3 regions of the Sporosarcina sp. SG10008 genome follow, and region 2 is predicted to be linked to each of the others. Evidence: riboswitches for the same ligand, from Rfam matches in the RefSeq annotation. Region 2 holds a riboswitch; each other region holds the start of a gene.
The links. A riboswitch is a leader RNA that binds a small molecule or an ion and turns the genes downstream of it on or off. The one in region 2 is predicted to bind cyclic di-GMP.
Positions count from the first base shown of each region.

Region 1: another riboswitch for cyclic di-GMP. It lies ahead of ACGLYD_RS15710 (sensor histidine kinase); the one in region 2 lies ahead of ACGLYD_RS03880 (HAMP domain-containing methyl-accepting chemotaxis protein).
Region 3: another riboswitch for cyclic di-GMP. It lies ahead of ACGLYD_RS08815 (response regulator); the one in region 2 lies ahead of ACGLYD_RS03880 (HAMP domain-containing methyl-accepting chemotaxis protein).

Region 1 is NZ_CP172607.1:3,316,374-3,320,600, forward strand. Features, by position in the region: gene ACGLYD_RS15700 (hypothetical protein) at 1-239, opposite strand, end outside; gene ACGLYD_RS15705 (TasA family protein) at 557-1,153, opposite strand; cyclic di-GMP riboswitch class II at 1,730-1,811, shown strand; gene ACGLYD_RS15710 (sensor histidine kinase) at 1,869-3,074, shown strand; gene ACGLYD_RS15715 (response regulator) at 3,074-3,718, shown strand.
Region 2 is NZ_CP172607.1:767,910-772,136, forward strand. Features, by position in the region: gene ACGLYD_RS03870 (YpdA family putative bacillithiol disulfide reductase) at 1-244, opposite strand, end outside; gene ACGLYD_RS03875 (S66 peptidase family protein) at 821-1,810, shown strand; cyclic di-GMP riboswitch class I at 2,372-2,457, shown strand; gene ACGLYD_RS03880 (HAMP domain-containing methyl-accepting chemotaxis protein) at 2,568-4,227, shown strand, end outside.
Region 3 is NZ_CP172607.1:1,831,679-1,835,905, forward strand. Features, by position in the region: gene ACGLYD_RS08790 (manganese catalase family protein) at 39-899, shown strand; gene ytzI (YtzI protein) at 1,092-1,244, shown strand; gene ACGLYD_RS08800 (DUF6877 family protein) at 1,375-1,530, opposite strand; gene ACGLYD_RS08805 (hypothetical protein) at 1,907-2,137, opposite strand; gene ACGLYD_RS08810 (hypothetical protein) at 2,434-2,832, shown strand; cyclic di-GMP riboswitch class I at 3,046-3,131, shown strand; gene ACGLYD_RS08815 (response regulator) at 3,162-3,530, shown strand.

The DNA.
Region 1 (4,227 bases), 2.2 Mb from region 2:
TCGACATCGCTTGGTGCAGCATCCTGCTCTTCTTTTTCCTTAGTCTTATCATCTTTGTCTAGGCAGTCGACTTCGGTTTCCTCACCCGATACCGTGTCCTTATCGTTTTCTTCCTTAGGCTTATTATCTATGTTCTCACGGTCGATCTTGATTTCCTTACCCGTTATAGCATCCTTTTCAATTTCCTCACTGCATTGATTAATGAGAACAACCGGAACTTCCCATTCGGCAGTGATCATCTGGGAAACTTCCGACTGGCTACTGAGATACGCAGACGTGTTAGACGACATATAACTAATGCTAAAGATGACTAAATAACATATGAGTGCCAATTTTAAAGATAGAAATGAACCTTGATGCTTTTTCCTACGTTTGCGCCTTCGGCTGGTTTTCAACCTGATCCCGCCTTTCGATTTTTTACCACTGGATTTTTCTTACGTATATTCCTCAAAACACAAAATCGAGTTATATGTTGAGAAATATATATAAGGAAGAGCGTTGGTTGATTGATGAAATAAAAGGAAGGAGGAGAAGTGCTCTCCTCCCGGGATATAGTTTATTTCGATTCTCCAGCTGTCTGCTGTGCATCAAACTTCCATTTCAGTTCTAAGGAAGCGCCTTGGTAAGCGTTTTGATCTTCACCATTTTCATTAAATCTAATTTTCACGTACATATTATCAGTTGTACCGGCCTTAATCCCGCTTTTTTCTCCACCCTGTAATCCAAACCATTTCGGTGATTCATTTTTAACTGCATCCGCTGACATATTTGCCAATTGGCTTAAAGTCATGGATTTAATCACATTACTAGGTCCAGCTATACTGCCTTTATCTTCATTTTTAAGGAAGTCTACCACAATATGATCCGCAAAACCTGCTACCGTTTCAGTATATTCAGTAGTTAAAAATACTTTTGAAATATCAAGGTTACCTTTGTTCTCTAATTTGAAAGTGCGATCCATCCAGTCACCAGGCTTAATCTTAGTTACACCAATAATTGTCTCAGGGTTTAGCGATAAATCCAGAGTACCTGCTGCGAATGTATTCGTCATTGTTTCTACATCGTTGAAATAAGCATATGTTCCCCCGCCAATCATACTTACAGCCAATGCCCCAGTTGCGATACCCATTGCTAGCTTCTGTTTAATACCCATTTTTAATTTCCTCCAATTAGTTTGTATTTTTTCGCTTTTATTGAATGCTTGTTCTTTGTTCTTCCCTGCGACTTGGAAGAAATTATTTTCTTCTTCGATCTAAGGTATGAGTTCATTTTCACCTGATAAAGTAGCCTTGATTGCATGCACCATTTTCATAGTTTGGCAGCTGTTGTGATCCTTGACACCCCTTTAGTAGGTGTCATACTTTTTCATGGAAATCTCCTCCAATGCTTTTTTCGGCTCGTTACCATTTTTGTAACTACTTTTAGTATAGGAGTATTCCAGTCGGGCATCCTCACTCTAAAGAGTAATTTTCTGATATCGTTTGTCTACCCCGGTTTTCTACTTTAGTGTAGAGTCGGTGCACTTTCGTACCAGTTCACTTCTACTTCGATGAACAGCTCTACCTTATAGAAGTAACCTTGTATATTGATTTACTGATGGGCAGTAAGTAACTGAAAAGTCTTAATTCGCTAAAATACAAGTTAATAACAAAAAAAAAGAACCTCTTCAACCGCAAGAGGCGACGTGATATTTAGAGGAACTTGGTTATACTGAACTATAAAATAGAATATAATTAACGGAAACTGTGAAATACATCCTCTATATGGGCACCTTGGATGTATGGAGTTATTGGTGCAACCGGCCTGATTAGATTTGGACAATATGTTCAATTTAGTCAGGTTTTATTATGCCATGAGGAGGAGTAATAGTGGAAATCAAAAAAACTCTAGTTATTATGTTAAAAAGGTGCCATAAGAAAACTCCCCATTTCTATATAGGAAAAGCACGCGTCCCCAAAAAAAACATCGAAACGAATGATATGTATCTAGCTACATTGGAGCACAGTATATCACTGTTCCACCTAATGGATAATTCAAGCCCTCAAATGATAATGAAAGAAATAATAGCATCTATCATCAAGCTTACACATAGTGATGAAGTATTCTTTTGGTTAACGGATATAAATCATCAAAATAGCTACCTAGCATCTTCTACGAGTAATCCCCATATTGAAACTGGCCTAAAAAAAGAATGGAATACTATACGTCTGGAGAATGAACTGTTTGTCAGTAAAATTAACGAGGATTGGTACGGGATGAAAGTCATTAGAACCTCCACTACTATCGGCGTTATCGGCGTTAAGATTTCCGGTTCAAGTGAGGCTAGAGAAACATTACTCTTCAATCGCCCTTTTGAGTTTTTAGCCGAACTTAGTGAAATAATGCTCGAAAGAATTCATACAGATTCAATGAAGGAGCAAATGATTGTAAGTAAGGAACAAAATCGTATCTCCAATGAAATCCACGACAGTGTTTCGCAAAGATTGGTCGGTATTGTTTATTCTCTGCATAGTTTACAAACAAAAAGTAAAAGTATGACAAGTACTGAGTTGAATGATGAATATCAATTTCTTTCACAATCTGCCAACACTACATTAAAGGAACTACGGTCGACGATATACGGTCTCAACTCGACGAAGAATGGCGAAAAATCTTTTCAAGTTGGGCTGCAAAACTATTTTGACGAGTACGCACGGTTAAGTGATATACGAATTGATTATCAGATAACGGGTGATGAAGCTTTACTATCAAGCGAACTAAAACAAGCACTCTATAGAATTATTTGTGAAGCTTGCGGAAATGCCGTTCGTCATGGCCAGTGCACGGCTATTGAAGTCAGATTATCTTTACTTGACGCGAAAACTGTATTGGAAATTCATGATAATGGAATCGGAATTAATTCGCACATACCCGAAGGCCAACCGGAAAAAGGAATCGGTCTTTTCAATATGAGACGTCTTGTAAGTACTTTTGCAGGAACGTTTTTGATAAGTGGATTACACGGGATAGGGACAGAAATACAAATCGAAATTCCAACCGCAAAAATACTTGAGAAGGTCCAGGTGAGTGGCTAATGCAAATTGTTATTGTCGATGATCACCCATTAGTAAGAAAAGGATTAACATCTATCCTTACTATAGATGGAGCAATTGAAATCCTAGGTGAAGCAGCAAATAGAAAGGACGCGCTAACTCTATTCCATGACACTACACCTGATTTGGCGATAGTGGATCTTCGCTTGGGAAATGAATCCGGTTTGGAATTAATTACAGAAGCGAAACAACAAGGAATAACTTGTAAATTCGTTGTGCTAACTTCATCGACGGAAGAGCACGACTTTAAACAGGCAAAAGAAATAGGAGTCGATGGCTATATATTAAAAGAGGCATTACCTGAAGAACTGATCCATGCCCTCGGAGTTATCGGCAGAGGTAGAAAGTATTATGATCCAGGGGTGTTTGATTTGGTGATAAAATCGAAGGAAAGCCCTTTTGAAAATGATAGGCATATCGAACAGCTAACACCGAAGGAAAAGGAGATATTACTCGAACTCGGGTTGGGTCATTCAAATAAACAAATTTCACAGGCTTTATATATTACAGAGTTTACTGTAAAGAAACATGTCAGTCAGGTATTAGCAAAGTTAGATCTTGCCGATCGAACAAACGCGGCATTGTATGCCAATGCTAAGGGCTTGGTGGCGTATAGCGTGAATTGAATGTTTGTTTAGTGCTAAATATAGTTCTAGTGATTCTATTCTCAAATTGAGGAGAGTCGGATGGGATATATGATCGGCAGCGCGGAGGTTATGATCGGTTGACGAGTTATATGATCGGCAGCCGGGCGATTATGATCGGGTCGCAAGTTATATGATCGGCAGCCCGGCGGTTATGATCGGGTGGTGAGATATATGATTGGCAGCCCGGCGGTTATGATCGGGTCGCGGGTTATATGATTGGCAGCCCGGCGGTTATGATCGGGTGGTGGGTTATATGATTGGTAGCGCGACGGTTATGATTGGATGGCCGGATATATGATCGGTTGGTGGGATATATGCTCGGGTGAACGGTGGTTATGATCGGGTGGTGGGATATATGATTGGTAGCGCGACGGTTTTGATTGGATGGCCGGATATTTGATCGGCAGCGCGGCGGTTATGATCGGTTGGCGGGATATATGATCGGTTGAACGTTGGTTATGATCGGGTGGTGGGATATATGATTGGCA
Region 2 (4,227 bases):
TTACAAGACGATAATATTTTAATAGTTCAGTTCGATTTGGACGGACATCTTGAGATAGGAATGGAATGTTGCCGATTTCTAAGCGGTCAGAAGTACTATAGAAAGTCATGTGTAATGGACAGTTGACAATGGAATTGACAATCGCCTCTTTTTCAATAATCACATAAGAAAGTCCTTTTTCTTGTAGAGCAAGACCCGTTGATAAGCCACACGGACCACCGCCAATAATAACAACATCATACATACAATAAATATCCTCCTTAAAGTTTTACATAAACAATGGTTAAAAGCATTAATTTTTTAGGAATGTTGCATGCATGAATAATGCAACAATGCTGTATAAGCCTTGCCCGTTAGTATGCTCAGACGAGTGGGAAGAAATACTTAATTAATTGTATATAACTTGTTTTACGCACTGGAAAAGGAGTTAATATATTTTGCTAGCGAACTATCCTATAAGACCTTGCCTCATTTAGACATACCGAGCATGAAAGTTTTCATGATTTAGGTGATACAGCAAGACTTCTATACGATTTTCATGCAATAACTGGACAATGGGAAGAAAGCAAAGCACAAAACGAGAAAAATCACCTTGATTTAGCAAAGGAATTAAAAAACAGTGGAAGCTATGATTATATAGTGAATCGGATGTTAGGAAATGGATTATTCTGAAATTTAATAGAAACTATTAAATAGATGGAGTATAATAACAAGTATTCGTGATTATAAGTCAAGATTAAAGTTGTATACTTCACTATTAAATTGAAAATTCTTAAGTTTTTTGGGCTATCTAAATTATGAAAAAAGGGGATAATTAATGATGAAACGATTAGAAAAGGGAGATACAATCGGTATATTCACACCATCTTCACCCGCAACTGTTACTGCGTTGCAACGGTTTGAACGTGCAAAAGCATTTCTAGAATCAAAAGGGTTTGTTATTGTAGAAGGTAGATTGACAGGACAGTCTGATGTTTATCGTTCTGGTTCACCTAAAGCACGCGCAGATGAACTAAATGAGCTATTAAGAAATCCGAATATAAAGATGATTATGTCCACAATTGGTGGCACGAACTCTAATAGCATGCTGCCATATATTGATTATGAAGCATTTAAGCAAAATCCAAAGCTAGTCGTTGGTTATTCTGATGCAACGGCTGTTTTACTCGCCCTTTATGCAAAAACAGGTATCTCAACATATTATGGACCTGCTTTAATACCTTCGTTCGGTGAATTTGAACCACTAGTAAATGATACTTATCAATATTTCGAACAATATTTTATGAAAGAGACAGAGCTACCTTATGAAGTGCCAATGTCTCCATTTTGGTCTGATGAGCCTGTGAACTGGTTAGAAAAAACGACAGAGAAAACGCTTTTTAATAATAAGTGGGTGACTGGACATAGTGGTGTTGCAGAAGGACGATTAATAGGTGGCAATGTGAATTCGATGTATGGATTTATTGGCTCTTCTTATTTCCCTACAATTAAACAAGGCGATATTTTATTAATTGAGGATTGTATGAAAAATGCCTCAATTGTTGAGAAGAATTTTGCAATGCTAAAAGTGCAAGGTTTTTTTGATAAAGTTGCTGGTATTATTTTAGGTAAACATGAACAGTATGATGATTTAGGTACTGGCAAGCAGCCATTGGACTTACTGATAGAGCAATTAGATGGGATGGATATTCCCATTTTAGCTGAGTTCGATACGTGCCACACCCATCCAATGCATCCATTAGCTATTGGCAAACAAGTGAAGTTAGATACAGGTGCCAAAAAAGTATTTTGCACGGAAAAATGGTTGTGAAATTTTCAGTATCTGAAACTTTTGTTTAACAGAAATAGAAATAATTTTTGACGATAAGCAATAACAACAAATTGATTATTGAAATGTTGAATTATGTAATTTGTTGTTTATTGCACCAAATGGACAGGTTAGTGGAAAAAAGTAAAAATGCTCAATAGTAAAAGGGCAAGATAGATCTGATGAAACAGGATAAACAAATAGATAGGTCGAGCAAGCTATTCGCATTTTTATATAGCGTTTTCATAGCAGCACCTTTCTATAGCATATCAGGCATTGCTTCTTACCTGGAAGAATAAAGGTTGAAGTTGCCAGAAATGAGAATACTTTTGATATTGAAATTTCCAGCAATGCTATCCTTGGAAAGAATTTGATGTAACAATTTAAAACAGCGGAAAATAAATATGGTCGGGGGAGTAAAGGCACTATTTTTCTTTTTTAACCAATGACTATATACTAGTTTGGGTGTTTTGAAAGCAGGACATTAAGCGGTGTCACTATACTACTCTATGAATCTTTTGGTACTTCATATTGCCATCTATTAGACTATGTGGTATATTTTTTGATAGTTATAGGCAAACCTATTGAAAAGTAGGGACGCAAAGCTACAGGTCTAAAGTAATTATTACTATGACGGCTGAGCTGCTCAAGAAACGCTAGATAATAGTCTAGTTTTTTTATTTGCCTATTTCATTGTGAAATGGGCCTTTTTTTATGTGTAAAGAAAGATACAAAAATTGAAGAGGAGGAAATAATTATTATGCGTTTTTTTAAAAACATGTCATTAAAGTATAAGCTTTTACTTACAGTTTCTATTATTGTTTTAGCACTTTTTACTGTTCTAACGACACAAAGTATTTCTCAATTGAACGGCCAGTTAGAAAATGACCTAGAACAAGAGTTAAAAAGTGTTGGCTTATTGACAGCCATGAACCTAGATTCCAAAGATATAGATGGTCTATTGAAAGTTCAAGGGGAAGACGATCCTGAATTTTTGAAAATGCAAAGTACCTTGGATGGCATAAGGGAAGAACAGGGAATCATGTTTTGGAGTTATATATGGGAGATGGAGGATAATGGTGTCACTCCTATCGGCTATACGGAAAATTTGAATGAAGCGTATGAAGCGGGGGAATTGTTTACTGATCTTGCTCCTGTCCATGTAGATACTGCTAAGCTCGCAATTAAAAATGATCAATCAGAGGTAACAAGCATCTTTGAGGACTCATTCGGATCATGGCGAACAGTTTTCAGCCCTCTTAAAGATGAAAGCGGAAATACAATTGCAGTGTTAGGAATTGATTACTCTGCGGATTATATTGATACCATCATTAAAAAAAGTGTTACAAAACAGATTATTATTGCAGTAATCGGAATTTCAATCTTATTAGTATTGCTGTATTTTACAATTGATCGGCTTCTATTACCACTTAAAAAAGTGGTCATTGTTGCAGACCAAGTGGCAAATGGAGAATTGAACGATGTGGATCTCCAGATTACAAATGATGAAGTTGGACAACTTTCACAATCGATAAAAACAATGGTTTCAAATTTGCAACATGTCATATTAAACATTAGAAATACATCTGATCACGTTGCATCATCAGCCAATCAGCTAACTATGAATGCGACAGAATCGTATATTAGTTCAACAAACGTTTCGAAAGAAATGAAGAATATCGCTCAAAATGCTGAAACTTCTTTGGTGATGACTGAAGAAACAGCAGCTGCAATGGAAGAAACAGCAGGTGGCATACAACAAATCGCTGATTCAGCCAATACGGCTTCTGAATCGTCTCTGACAGCCTCAATTGCTGCTGAACAAGGAAATAAGGTTGTCCAACAGGTGATTGATCAAATGCAATTAATTAATACATCTGTAGAACAAATAGAGGAAACTATTAATGGTTTACATGCTAATTCTAATAAGATTAGCGACATTGTGAACATTATTACTGCTATAGCAGAGCAAACAAATTTGTTAGCACTAAACGCTGCTATTGAAGCAGCCAGAGCTGGTGAGCATGGTAAAGGATTTGCTGTCGTTGCAGATGAAGTAAGGCGTTTAGCTGAACAATCATCTCAGTCGGCTAAAGAGATTTTCCAACTAATTCATATGATTCAAACGGATTCTAATGCATCTGTAACCGTGATGGAAAAAGGAAAAGAAGACGTAAGAGTGGGAATGGATTATACGAATGAAGTAGGCGAGATATTTAAAAGGATTGTACAATCTGCAGATGAAGTCGCAGATCAAATCCGGGAAATTTCTGCTGCATCTCAAGAAATTTCTGCATCCTCTGAAGAAGTAGTCGCATCCGTTAATAATATTAAGAAAACATCTCAACAATCTACCGAGTTTTCATTGAATGTCTCACAAGCTACACAAGAACAATTGGTGTCGATGCAAGAAGTGAAAG
Region 3 (4,227 bases), 1.1 Mb from region 2:
TACTACGTTAGTAAAAATATATAAATGAGGTGCTAAATGTGTATTACTACAAAGAAGAATTGATCAATCCCGTCACTCCTCCCGATAAACCCGACCCTGAAGCTGCAAAAGTAATGCAAGAAATTCTAGGTGGGCATTTTGGAGAAATGCGTACCATGATGCAGTACTTTTTCCAAAGCTCCAATTTCAGAGGTAAGGAAACACAATATCGCGACTTACTTCGTGGTGTGTTTTTGGAAGAAATCGCTCATGTTGAACTTGTCCAGAATACAATCAATCAATTGTTAAATGATTCAGGTGAATCTGCTGTACCAGGTAATGCTGGCGTCGATCAAGCACCTCTCGATGATGCCGTTAGACACGCAAATCCTCATCACTACATTATTGGTGCTCAAGCCTCTCTCCCTGTAGATGCTACTGGGAATCCTTGGAACGGTTCTTGGGTTTATAGCCATGGCAATTTGATTAGTGATATGCTCGATAACCTGGTGTTAGAATCAACCGGTGTCTTGCAAAAAACTCGAATTTACGAAATGAGTTCTAACAAAACATTTCGAGAGACATTAGCTTTCCTAATCGTGAGAGATAACGCACATCAGAATGCTTTTGCAAAAGCATTGGAAACGCTCGGCGTTGATTGGGGTAAGCTGTTCCCTGTCCCGAATTACGATATAAATAAATATCCTGAATGCAGAAAATTTGTGGAGTTAGGGTATCACAATGCCCAGTTCAATTTCAGATTAGACCCAACTAGAATTGGGGAAATTTACCAGGGACAGTCCCCTAGTAGAAATAAGGGCGAACTTAAAGTTACTCCTCCACCAGCTGGATTCCCGGTTCCTTTACTGCCTGACATGCCAAATGAACATAGTCCAGGTATTCAAGACATGAATAACTAAATTCGTTCAGTCCCTATATAAGGGACTGTTTTTTTATCTCTTCGTGTAACTAACCTCATTAAATAGAACCTCACAGAACTCAGATTTATAGGATTGTTTCCAAACTGTCACCGATCCATAACTGACTAACCTATAATTAAGCAGATTTCGTAGTAAACTTACATTAGATAAAGTCAGAATGGAGACTATCAAATGACAGTTACAACATGGATTTGGATATGGATTTGTATTATTATCTTTGTTTTAGAACTCATTTTCATCTATTTCGTCGTCCATAAAAGTTATCGATATAAACATACGATTGATCCGATTGATGATCATATAGAAGAAATGAATAGAGAGTGAATCGATATAGATTAATGAATTATTTCTATGAAAATTAATTTATACATATAGAGCGGACCGGCATATGACAGTAAAAGTCCTTTCTATCATTTTGACAGCGCATCAAAAATAGTAAGTTGCTGCACCACGGTTAACACTCCCTCACAGAATGTTTGGTGCTGACGAATATACGGATCGTCCTATCGCTAGCACTCCACATCCAATCCCTGGTGCGTCGTTCAATATCTTTCAGCACCTCTAACAGTAACCGGGTTAAAAGTTTGATTATTTCTTCGTATGAGATCATTCAGTTATCTACTTCGCTTTTTGGTCAGACTATGCGTTCCCACTTATTGCACTAGCTTGTAAATTTGAAATAAACTCCTAAAAAAAACACTTTTAGTTACAGTAACCATGGTACAATCATTCTAAAGGAGGGATATCCTTGAGATACATTCTAAGTGTTATTATTTCGATTCTTGTAATAGTTTTACTGCTTAAGCTAATAGGCGTACTGTAAACAGTCACATTATCTTTAAACTAAAAGTCAGTGGTTTTTTTCCAGGTTCTGCTTCTATATCGCTTAGGTGCCTGGGGGAAGAAATTGATTTCGTTATGATAATATCTAGTCCTCTTCTTAATTTACTGCATATAATGGGTCTCCCATTTCCTCGTACTGTGCGTTAAAGTAACGAACTGTCAGCCTGCAAAAAGCCATTTGTGGTGCTTTCAAATTCCTGTAATAAATCCCTATCTGTGTGATCCTGCGTATTAGGCGCATTCATGAATTTCATAAATGCATATTCTTTAGTCCGTAGATTCGGTTCGGCCTCGTTTAGAATTTCATCCACACTTTCCGCTACAATGACTTCGATATACATTTCTGTTGCCTTTTTATAAGGAGTTGTCTTCAAGTCGTTTTCCTCCACGTTCACCGCTACCAAGCCTTAATGCTCGTTTTTATTACATTCGCAATAAAATAGTTTAATAAGTTTCCATCACATCTGCTACATATTTTGGTCGAACTGCGTACTACATTTTGATGGCTTTCACTGCATTTTCACTTTGCAAAAAAGCAAGAATCCTCAAGGAACATTGAATGTAATAAGCTAATAAAAAGCATAAAGAATATTAAGGTATAGCCAGTCATACATTTAATCAATGTTGTTGTTTGTAATAGATATCAAAGTATTACAGAGGGAGAATAGCTATGAGCGTTGAGTTTGTTTTAATGGCACCAACAGCTCTTCAAGTGTTTAAGGCAGGAGAGTCCAATCCAAAAAAAGTAAAGCGGATTGTTTATGGGCAAGCTACATCTGACGCAAATGGTATAGCCACACTTTATTTCACAGAAAACGGATTATCTAATGGTATTCCATTATTAACAACTATTGACTATGCTGTATCAAGCGTATATTCTACAAATCCTTCGATAAATGCAAGACCGAGAGTACAAATGCGAGAAAAGAATGTTGCTGCAAAATTCGTCTCTGCTAATGTCACAAATAATAGTAGTATAGTAGTACTAGGAATTAATGTATTAGGTTCAGAAAATCCAGTGAGTGGAATTCTTGTAGATTTTATGATTTTAGGTAGCTTTGATAGGTAAGAGAAAGCGACAATAATTTTGAAAAACGTGGATTAACAATGGTTGTTCGAAATTTCCGGGCATAAATCTCAAGATGACTGTGATAAAGACTGCTGATTATTTTTAATCAGTGGTCTTTTCTTTTCGGACAGCACATGTTAATAACCCACCTATTTGCCTACTACTCCTTTGTATTAGACTCTTTCATAAGATTGTTCTATCAAAGTATGTTAGTTTGTATATAGGCAAACTTATCGAAAGGTAAGGACGCAAAGCCAAGGGCCTAATACAACTATTTGTAATGGTAGCCGGTTACCAAGTGTATTGCTTTCTATCACTTGTTAAAAAGGATGAGGATCATTTTCAATAAATCAGTAATGCTCGTAGATGATTCAAAATTCATGAGAAATCTATTAAGAAAGATTATCGTAAGTAACGGTTATTATGTCGTAGCTGAAGCTGGGAGTGGAGAAGATGCTGTGCCTCTTTATAAATCACACTTCCCGCATATCGTTTTATTGGATATCACTTTACCAAATATGAACGGTATCGCTACGCTAAAAGAAATTAAGAAAATAAACCCCAATGCTCGTGTTGTTATGTGCTCAGCCTTAGGGACTCAAGATTTAATAATTGAGGCTTTAGAAAATGGAGCCGCAGATTTTATCGTGAAGCCTTTTTTTGATGGACTTATTACCCAATTAAATAAAATCTATTGAAAAACATAGTACACTAACATAAAAGACCAAGAAATTACGGTCTTTTTTTCATCTTAAATGTACAATTCGTGTTTACTCCATCACTTCCCCCGCCCATGCATCCAACCAATTTAATAAAATCCTAACGCGATTAACAAAGTCAAAATAATGAATGTCCATCCTTCAAACGAGGTCATTACTGTCGCCATAACTTCCAAGCCTCTTGCCTTTTCTCATACAACTCCCGCTGCAACAATGGCTCGTACACCACAACCTTGTAACGGGATGGCCACTCATTTAAAAACCTCGAAGTCAAATTAGCGAAAGCCTACAGTGACACATTCACTTTTCAAATTGGTGGAATATTTGGATATTGTTTTCATTTAAACCCCTTATAAGCCTTGAGGCATAAGCATTGTTGCTACTATGAATTATTTCGTGCTAGACTAATCAGCCGTTTCGTACGTACGTTCTGCAAGTGTGATAATATGATAGTTTCAGCATCCAGGTACTAATCGACTATGCCACGCCGTTAAAGTAAAGTCGTAGGAAATCTTTTGAATTCGTGTGGTTGGGGGACATTCAGGGGGACACATTAAATGCGGACAGGCGCACGACTTTTAACATAATAACAGCCACCTTCTCAATCGAGTTGGTGGCTGTTTTTTTACTCACTTTTCATTTCCCAGCTTTTCAAACAAGTGGTTGACTTTATCAC